Regions from separate parts of the Thauera sp. SDU_THAU2 genome, predicted to be linked through region 1. Evidence: riboswitches for the same ligand, from Rfam matches in the RefSeq annotation. Region 1 holds a riboswitch; each other region holds the start of a gene.

Region 1 (3,199 bases):
CCGAGCGTTACGGCTGCCGCACGCTGATCCTGTGCGGCTGCGTGGTGCGCATCGCCGGCTATCTGTGCTTCGCCGCTGCCGATTCGGCGGCGATGCTGCTGCTCGGCGCCTGCCTCACCGGCATCGGCGGCGCGCTGTTCTCGCCCTGCATGGAGGCGCTGGCGGCGCGCATCGATGCGCAGCCTGACGGCAAGGGGCGCAACATCTTCGCCCAGTTCGCGGTGTATGGCGAAGTGGGCGCGGTGGCGGGGCCGCTGCTCGGCAGCCTGCTGTTCGACATCGGCTTCATGCAGATGGCGCTGGTCAGTGCCGGCGTGTTCCTGCTGGCGCTGCTGGTGCTGTGGTCGCGGCTGCCGGCGCTGAAGCCGGCTGCGCCGGGGGCGGGCGGCTGGGGTTGGCGCGAGCTGTTCGCCAACCGTCCTTTCCTGCTGTTCATGCTGTTCTACAGCAGCTATCTGCTGAGCTATAACCAGATGTACCTGGGCCTGCCGGTGGAGCTGGAGCGTTCGCAGGGCGGCGCGCGCGACATGGCCTGGCTGTTCGCGCTGGCCTCGGTGCTGGTGGTGAGCTGCCAGATGCCGCTGGCGGCGCTGTGCAAGCGCCTGCCGCCGCGGCTGCCGCTGGTGCTGGGTTTTGCGCTGCTGGCGGCGGCTTTCGTCAATCTGGCGCTGTGGTCGGCCATCCCGCCGCTGGCCGGCATCTGGCGCTTGCTGCCGGCAGTGCTGACGGTGGTATTGCTGACGGCCGGCCAGATGTGTGCGGTGCCGGTGGCGATGGCGCTGGTGCCGGTCTTCGCCCGCCGGCGCCTGCTGCCGGTGCATTACGGTGCGCTGGCCTCGGCCGGCGGGCTGATGGTGCTGTTCGGCAACATGCTGCTGGGCAAGCTGTTCGCCGGGATACCGGCCGAGCCGGGCGCCGGTGTGCTGGCCTGGAGCGTGGCGGCGGCCTTTCCGGCCTCGAGTACGCTGTATTTCGCCTTTGCCCGGGCCGCACTGCCCCGCCCGGCATGACGCCAGCACAGGACAGGACGATGATGCAATGCGCCAAATGCTCGGGCTATAATCGCGCCGCACCGGTTTCCGCAAGGAATTAATTGGGAATCCGCAAGGGCCGCATGGCCCCAAACGGAACTGCCCCCGCAACTGTAGGCGCCGAGCCTGCTCCACGATGCCACTGGCTTGCCCGGGAAGGCTGGAGCGAGGCGACGAAGCGCGAGTCAGGAGACCTGCCGGCCGCATCGTTGACCATAGACCGGCGGGGTGTCCGGGAAGGGCAATCCCGCGACGGCCTCGGCCTGTCCTCATCCGGGATGTGCTTTCCATGCTGCACACCGCCATGTATACGCCCAATTGGAGATCGCATCCATGGCACTGCCCAGCCTCGAAGTTTCCCGCCTTGCCGTTCTGTTCGCCGGCCTCGGCCTGTCCGCCGCCGCCTTCGCCGCGCCGACCCAGTACCCGCTCACCGTCGAGAACTGCGGCCAGCAACTGAAGTTCGCCAAGGCGCCGACCAAGGCCGTGACCATCGGCCAGGGCGGTACGGAAGCCTTCTACGCGCTGGGCCTGGGCGACAAGCTGGTCGGCACCTCGCTGTGGTTCAACTCGGTATCGCCGGAATTCGCCGAACAGAATGCCAAGGTCGAGCGCCTGGCCGACAACGACCCGAGCTTCGAGGCGGTGCTCGGCAAGCGTCCCGAACTGGTTGCCGTGCAGTTCGAGTGGATGGTCGGCCCGCAAGGCGTGGTCGGCACCCGCGAGCAGTTCCATGACGTGAACATCCCGACCTACATCCTGCCGTCCGACTGCGAAGGCAAGGACAACCTGGTCGGCGCCGACGGCACCCGCCTGCAGCCTTTCGACATCGCCAGTGTTTACAAGGGCGTGCAGCAGCTCGCGCAGATCTTCGACGTGCAGGCGCGCGGCGAAGAGCTGGTGAACAGCTACAAGGCCCGTGTCGCCGCTGCCCAGGAAAAGGCGCGCGCGAACGGTGCGGACAAGCTGTCGGCGGTGTTCTGGTTCTCCAGCGCCGACCTCGAGATCGACCCCTATGTGGCTGGCCGCAAGGGCGTCGCCGACTACATGCTGGCCTCGCTGGGCATCCGCAACGTCATCGAGTCCAACGAGGAATGGCCGACCGTGGGCTGGGAAACCATCGCCAAGGCCAACCCGGACATCCTGATCATCGCGCGCATGGATCGCCGCCGCTTCCCGGCCGACGACCATGAGAAGAAGCTCGAATTCCTCAAGTCCGACCCGGTGACGCGCAACATGGAAGCGGTCAAGCACAAGCGCATCGTCATCATGGACGCCGATGCCATGCAGGCCAGCACCCGCATGGTCGCCGGCATCGAGCAACTGGCCGAGGAAGCCGCCAGGATCAAGCGATGAGCCGTGCCGGCCATTCCCTGGTCGTGCCCGTTTTCGGGCACGGCCTGTGGGTTGTTCCGCTGCTGTGCCTGGCGGTGGCCGCCGGCGTGGCGATCGGCGAGACGCCGATCAGCCTGCCGGTGATCGGCCAGGTGCTGGCGAACAAGCTGTGGGAGGCCGGTTATGTGCTCGACCCGATCGACGAGGGCATCGTCTGGAACTACCGCCTGACGCGCACCATCGTCGCCGCCGCCTGTGGCGCGGGGCTGGCTATTTCGGGCCTGATCCTGCAGTCGCTGCTGCGCAACCCGCTGGCCGAACCCTATCTGCTGGGCATCTCGGCCGGTGCGTCGACCGGTGCGGTGCTGGTCACGCTCGCCGGCATCGGCGCCGGCGCGATCTCGCTGTCGATGGGCGCTTTCGTCGGTGCCATCGCCGCCTTCCTGCTGGTGGCGATGCTGGCGCATTCGGCGCGCGGTGGCACCGGTGGCGGCCAGATCATCCTCGCCGGCATCGCCGGCTCGCAGCTGTTCAATGCGCTCACCGCCTTCCTGATCACCAAGTCGGCGAGCGCCGAGCAGGCGCGCGGCATCATGTTCTGGCTACTGGGCAATCTCAGCGGCGTGCGCTGGCATTCGGTCACGCTGGCGGTGCCGGTGGTGCTGGTCGGCCTGCTGGTCTGCATCTGGCATCGCCGTTCGCTGGACGCCTTCACCTTCGGCGCCGACTCGGCCGCCAGCCTCGGCATTCCGGTGCGGCAGGTGCGCCTGGTGCTGATCGGCTGTGCGGCGCTGGTGACGGCGGTGATGGTGTCGATCGTCGGTTCGATCGGC
Region 2 (3,199 bases), 1.0 Mb from region 1:
GTGGTGCGCATCGAAGGCCGGGTGGAAAAGGTTTCGGACGAGGAATCCGACCGCTATTTCGCCAGCCGGCCACTCGGCAGCCGGATCGGCGCCTGGGCCTCGCCGCAGAGCGAGGTCATCGACGGGCGCGGCGTGATCGTGGCACGCGCAGCCGACTACGGGCTCAAGTTCGGCCTCAATCCGCCCCGCCCGCCGCACTGGGGCGGCTACCGCTTGGTGCCCGACTACTGGGAATTCTGGCAGGGCCGCGCATCGCGCCTGCACGACCGCATCGCCTACCGCCTGCAGGACGACGGCAGCTGGCAGCGGCAGCGGCTGGCGCCCTGAAGCCCGCCTTGGCACCCATTGCCCGCCACCGGGCGGGCACCGATCAGTTCCGGCGCTGAAGCAGCGAGAACAGCGCCATGCCGGCGAACATCGCCAGCACGAAGACCACGCCCTTGGGCGCGCCCATGCCCAGCAGCGTCAGCGCCGGCCCCGGGCAGATGCCGGCCAGCCCCCAGCCGATGCCGAACAGCGCACTGCCGACCACCAGCGGACGGTCGATGGCGCGGCCGGCGGGAATCCGCATCGGTTCACCGAGCAGCGAAACCTTGCGCCTGCGCGCCACGGCGAAACCCGCCATGCCCACCGCCACCGCAGCGCCCATCACCAGCGCCAGCGACGGATCCCAGGCCCCGGCCAGATCGAGGAAACCCAGCACCTTGGCCGGGTTGCTCATGCCGGCGACGATCAGGCCGATGCCGAACAGCAGGCCGACGAGGAAAGCGACGATCGTTTTCATCACCCCCTCTCAGGCCAGCAGGTGGCGGACGACGTACACCGCGGCAAAGCCGGCCGCCATGAAAGTCAGCGTCGCCGCCAGCGAACGCGGCGACAGCCGCGACAGGCCGCATACGCCGTGGCCGCTGGTGCAGCCCGAGCCGTAGCGCGAACCGAAGCCGACCAGCAGCCCTGCGACCACCAGCACCAGCCAGTCGGCCTCGATGCTGATCTCGGGCAGCGCGGCAAACACCCGGTACAGCACCGGCGCGGCAACCAGGCCCAGCACGAAGGCCAGCCGCCAGGCCCTGTCGCCGCGCGCGCCAGCTTGCAGCAAGCCGCCCGCAATGCCGCTGATGCCGGCGATGCGGCCGTTGAACACCAGCAGCAGCACTGCCGCGAAGCCGAGCAGCGCGCCACCGGCGAGCGCCGTGCCCGGAGTGAAGTTTGCCCAGTCGATGGTCATGGCGTCGAAAACAGCTCGGATGAACGGGTCGAGGAAAGCACCCGCCGGCGTACAACCGGACGGGCATTCAGGGCGCGAATATATTAGTAAATACTGATTTATTCAAGCCCGCCCGGCTTGTCCGCATCCACCTTGCCGCCGAGGCGGCGAAGGCAGATAATCCTACCCGCCCATGGTTGCCTGCCGACGTCGGCGGGTATGAAAAAGGGAATCCGGTGCCGCGCCCCTGCGCGCGAATTCCGGAGCTGCCCCCGCAGCTGTAATCGGCGAGTCCTGCGCCCCCCATGCCACTGGATGGATTCCGGGAAGGCTGGCGCAAGACGAGGACCCGAGAGCCAGAAGACCTGCCATGCGCATCCACTTCAACAGTTTGGGGCGGGGTGTCCCTGACAAGAGGCATGGCTCAGACCATTTCGCTTGCTCGCTTTCCTGACGGACCGACAACACCGTGCGGCGCTGCCGCACGGCTGGCGCTCGCCTCCGCCGGCCGGCGATCCGCCCCGCCCGCACCGGATCGCCGCCATGCCAGACATCGCCGGACCTGAATCCCTTGCCGAAACAGTCCGCAGCGGCCGTCTCCACGAGGACATCGCCATGGAGACGCTGCCCCGCTTCGTTCCGGCCGACGCGCCGCGCATCCTCGCCCATCTGCTCATGCTGAACGCCGACGACCGCATGCTGCGCTTCGGCTACGGCATCCGCGACGAAGGCATCGCCGGCTACGTCGCCCGCCTGGACTTCGCCCGCGACCATCTGCACGGCCTGTGTGCAGCCAGCGGCGAAATCATCGCCCTCGCCCATGTCGGCATCCGCGACGGCGAAACCGACTTCGGCCTCAGCGTCACCCTCGCGCATCGCGGCCGCGGCCTGGGCCACAGGCTGTTCGGCCACGTCATCGAGCTGGCGAAGTCGTCCGGCGCCGCCTGCGTCGTCTGCCACAGCATCAGCCCCGCGGTGCACCACATGGCCATCCTCCATGGCTTTCGCCGCCTTGGCGGCAAGCTCACTGCACCACTGACCCTGCCGCTTTCCGCCGGAACCGAAACCCGCACGCACGCCGAACCAGCCTGCGCCTGAACACTCCTCTCACTCCTTTTCAGACAGGACATCCCGTGGACCGACTTCCCGACTCCCTCCATCGCATCGACCCGCAACTGGCCGCTTTCGAAGTCATCCGCCGCAACGGCGCGGTGGTCGCCTTCGACCCGAGCAAGATCGCCGTCGCCATGAGCAAGGCCTTCCTCGCCGTCGAGGGCCGCCAGGGCGCGGACTCCTCGCGCGTGCGCGATCTGGTCGCCCGCCTGACCGAAGCCGTGGTCGGCGCGCTGACCCGCCGCCTGCCCGACGGCGGCATGCTGCACATCGAGGACATCCAGGACCAGGTCGAACTGGCGCTGATGCGCTCGGGCGAACACGACGTCGCCCGCGCCTACGTGCTCTACCGCGAGCGCCGCGCCGCCGAACGCGCCGCGCAGAAGGCCGCCGGTCTGGACACCGCGGGCGACGCACCGGTGCTGCACGTCGTCGATGGCGAGCAGCGCCGTCCGCTCGACCGCGCCGCGCTGCTGGCGACCTGCCGCGAAGCTTGCGAAGGCTTGGCCGACGTGTCCGCCGACACCGTGCTCGAACATGCGCTGCACAACCTCTACGACGGCGTGCCGGTCGCCGCCGTGCGCCAGTCGCTGGTGCTGGCCGCGCGCACGCTGATCGAGCGCGAGCCCGACTACACCCACGTCGCCGCGCGTCTGCTGCTGTCGGCGGTGCGCGTCGAGGTGCTGGGCCACGAAGCCTCGCAGGCCGACATGGCCGCCCCTTCAGGCGGCTACGTCGGTTATTTCCCGCAAGCAATCCAGCTCGGCATCGATGCCGAGCTGCTCGACCCGCGGCTGGCCGACTTCGACCTGAGCCGGCTGGCGGCGGCACTGAAGCCCGAGCGCGACCTGCAATTCGACTACCTCGGCCTGCAGACGC
Region 3 (3,199 bases), 720 kb from region 1:
GGCGCCGGATGGCCCGCGGCGAACAGCGCCGCGCCCAGCGCGCGCTCCTGGCCGGCGAACTCCTTGCCCTGCATCAGGTTGAACAGCGCGACCAGCAGCCGCGAAACCCCGGGATCGACCGCCACGTCGGCAGCCTCGAACACCAGCGCGAGCAAGGCCGCGATGATCTCGCTGTAGCGCGCGGTCGACACATCGGGCCGGCAGCGCCGGGCGGCAATGTCGCCGCGCAGCCCGGGCAAGGCATCCAGCGCATGCAGCGCAAGCGCGATGCGCGTCAGCAGGCGCGAGCCGCCATGCACCGCGCCGCCCGACTTCTCGCCGCCCAGTTCCGGGCGCTTGAGCCAGCTCCGGACCTCGGCCTCCGCGGCCCGGCTGGCAAGCAGTTGCGCTTCGCGCTGGGGGCCGAAGCGGGCGCCTTCCGAGCCGAGAAAGACGTTGGAAGCGCCGCGTTCCCGCTGGAGCTGGTGGACGAGTTCACTGACCGCCTGCACCAGTTCGCAACTGAGCGCGAGCCGTTCGAGATCGTCGATTTCGCAGCGGCGCGCTGCGAGCAGAAATGCGAGCGCCGTCTTCATCCTCTCTCCGGAATCCTCGTTGCCATGGCCTCGGCCGGAATGACCGTGGCCACAGCAACAAGCAATTGCCGTGCAAGCCTGTGCGCGCCACACCGAGCGGCGGCTGCGCGAAGGCCGAAAAAGCGGAATGGTGGCCCGGTTATGCCGGCATGACGCGCGAGACGGCGTCGGCGAAACGCTCGCCCGCTTCGTCCGCCTCGCCCTGCCAACGATCGAAATGCAGCAGCTCGGTCAGCGGCATGCGCTTGAGCCAGCCGGCCGACTCCAGCTCCGGGCGCTGATGGAAATGGCTGACATGGCCGATGCAGAGATAGGCGATCGGCACGATTCCGTCCGGGATGCCGAGCGTCTCGCGCAGCGCCTGCGGGTGCAGGATGCTGACCCAGCCCACCCCCAGCCCTTCGGCACGCGCCGCCAGCCACAGGTTCTGCACCGCGCAGACCGCGCTGTAGATGTCCATCTCCGGCATGTGGGTGCGGCCGAGCACCACCGGGCCGTTGCGGCTGCGATCGCAGGTGATGCACAGGTTGAGCGGCGCTTCAAGGATGCCTTCCAGCTTCAGCTTGCGGTACGTGCCCCGCTTGCCGGTCTCGAACATCTGCTCGGCTTCGGCATGGGCGGCGAGGAAATCGCGATGGATCCGCTCGCGCACCTGACGCGAACGCACGATGACGAAGTCCCAGGGCTGCATGAAGCCGACCGAAGGCGCGTGATGGGCGGCGGTCAGCACGCGCGCCAGCACCTCGTCGGCAATGGGATCGGGCAGGAACTGCCCGCGCACGTCGCGCCGGGTATGGATCGCGCGGTAGACGGCGGCGCGCTCGGCAGCGCTGAAGGATGGATCGGTCTGGATGGTTTGCGCATGGCTGCTCACGGAGTCGTCCCCTTGTCGTGAAGCAGTGGACAGCGCGCCGACCAGACGGCTGTTGAACGCTTCCGGGGCCGGTCTTCCGGCTGAGGATCATCCCGTCCGGGCGCCTTCCCGGCATTTGCAGGCCAGTGGCTGGGCAAACCTTGCCCGGACGGTCCCCTTCACGGCGCTGGGCACGCAGCGGATTTGCACCGCTTTCCCGATTCTCCCGCGCAGGCGCGGGCACCCCGAAGCTCGAAAGACGTGAAGCGTATTGAATCGCGCTGCGGCTGGCAAGGTACGCTGCCACCGCTCGGCGAGCCGGATGTGGAAGGCGGCGAAACCCATCGACGGCGGCACACGCCGGGGGTGATGAGTTTCGCCCTCGGCTCCGCGCAGCCCGTTCCACCTTCCCGCAGCGCAGGCTCCCCACGGCCGCCACCGCTCATCCGCGCTGGCGGCGCGCCTCGAACAGGCAGATGCCGCTCGCCACCGACACGTTCAGGCTCTCGACGCTGCCGAGCATCGGAATCCGCGCCAGCTCGTCGCAAGTCTCGCGCGTCAGCCGGCGCAGGCCGTCGCCTTCGGCGCCCAGCACCCAGGCCACCGGCGCTTTCTGGTCGATGTCGTACAGCGACTTCTCCGCCTCGCCGGCGGCACCGACCACCCATACGCCGGCCTCCTGCATCTCGCGCAGCGCGCGCGCCAGGTTGGTGACGGTGATGTAGGGCACGGTGTCGGCCGCACCGCTGGCGACCTTGACCGCGGTGGCGTTGAGGCCGACCGCGCGGTCCTTGGGCGCGACCACCGCATGCGCACCGGCCGCGTCGGCGACGCGCAGGCAGGCGCCGAGGTTGTGCGGATCCTGCACGCCGTCCAGCACCAGGATCAGCGCGTTCTCTTCCAGGCTGTCGAGCACGTCGGCGAGCTTGATGTCGCGCCGCGTCGCATCGACCTTCGCCACTACGCCCTGGTGCCGGCGGGTGCCGACCATGGCATCGAGCTTGTCGCCTTCGCAATACAGCATGCGGACGCCGGCAGCCTCGGCCTGGGCGACGAACTTCTTCACCCGTGCGTCCTTGCGGTCGGCCGATAGATGGACTTCCAGCACCGAGTCCGGCGCATGCCGCAGCTTGGCCGACACGGCATGGAAACCGTAGATCAGCCGGCTGGCGGCGCTGGCGTTCGTGTTTGCGGTCGTCTTAGGCACGGCGTTTTTCCTTCGCGGAGGTCTTGCCGCCAGAACGCGCGGCCGGTTTCGAGGCGCGCGATTCTACCGGCTCGGCAGCGGCTGCAGGCGCGGCCTTGGCCGCTTTGGCAAGCTTCGCCGGCTTGGCCGGTTTCGCTTTCCCGGCCTTTTCCGCCTTCTCCTTCTTGCCGGCCTTCTTCGCCTTCTTCTCTGCCTTCTCGGCCGATTTGGCCTTGCCGGCCTTGGCCTTCGCCTTCACTGCCTTGGCTTTCTTGCCCTTGTCCGCAGCGTCCTTGTCCTTCTTGCCGGCCTTCTCCTTCTTCTTCTCCGCCTTGCCATCCTTGCCGGCGGCAGTCTTGCGCGCCTTGATGGCCGCTGCCTCTTCGGCAGCCAGCTTGACCGCCGCAGCCTCCTGGTCGACCACCTTCTGCCGGATATCGTCGAGCACGCGGGTCCCGGCGCGGGCGGCCTTGGCCGGTGCCGGGCGGGCCTCCGCCTCGGCTGCAGGAGACGCCACTGCTTTCGGGGTAGCGGAGGCGCTGGCGCGCGAACGCCGCCTCGGTGCAGCAACAGGCTTCGGCACGG

Evidence for each region. A riboswitch is a leader RNA that binds a small molecule or an ion and turns the genes downstream of it on or off. The one in region 1 is predicted to bind cobalamin.
Region 2: another riboswitch for cobalamin. It lies ahead of AAFL97_RS17695 (GNAT family N-acetyltransferase); the one in region 1 lies ahead of AAFL97_RS12520 (ABC transporter substrate-binding protein).
Region 3: another riboswitch for cobalamin. It lies ahead of bluB (5,6-dimethylbenzimidazole synthase); the one in region 1 lies ahead of AAFL97_RS12520 (ABC transporter substrate-binding protein).

Annotation. Positions count from the first base shown of each region.
Region 1 is NZ_JBBWUN010000003.1:2,370,158-2,373,356, reverse strand. Features, by position in the region: gene AAFL97_RS12525 (MFS transporter) at 1-1,010, shown strand, start outside; cobalamin riboswitch at 1,057-1,248, shown strand; gene AAFL97_RS12520 (ABC transporter substrate-binding protein) at 1,365-2,387, shown strand; gene AAFL97_RS12515 (FecCD family ABC transporter permease) at 2,384-3,199, shown strand, end outside.
Region 2 is NZ_JBBWUN010000003.1:3,403,585-3,406,783, forward strand. Features, by position in the region: gene pdxH (pyridoxamine 5'-phosphate oxidase) at 1-327, shown strand, start outside; gene AAFL97_RS17685 (DUF6691 family protein) at 371-784, opposite strand; gene AAFL97_RS17690 (YeeE/YedE family protein) at 794-1,228, opposite strand; cobalamin riboswitch at 1,385-1,594, shown strand; gene AAFL97_RS17695 (GNAT family N-acetyltransferase) at 1,751-2,305, shown strand; gene AAFL97_RS17700 (ribonucleoside-diphosphate reductase subunit alpha) at 2,341-3,199, shown strand, end outside.
Region 3 is NZ_JBBWUN010000003.1:3,085,974-3,089,172, forward strand. Features, by position in the region: gene AAFL97_RS16085 (nitrate- and nitrite sensing domain-containing protein) at 1-575, opposite strand, end outside; gene bluB (5,6-dimethylbenzimidazole synthase) at 715-1,449, opposite strand; cobalamin riboswitch at 1,501-1,688, opposite strand; gene rlmB (23S rRNA (guanosine(2251)-2'-O)-methyltransferase RlmB) at 1,871-2,635, opposite strand; gene rnr (ribonuclease R) at 2,628-3,199, opposite strand, start outside.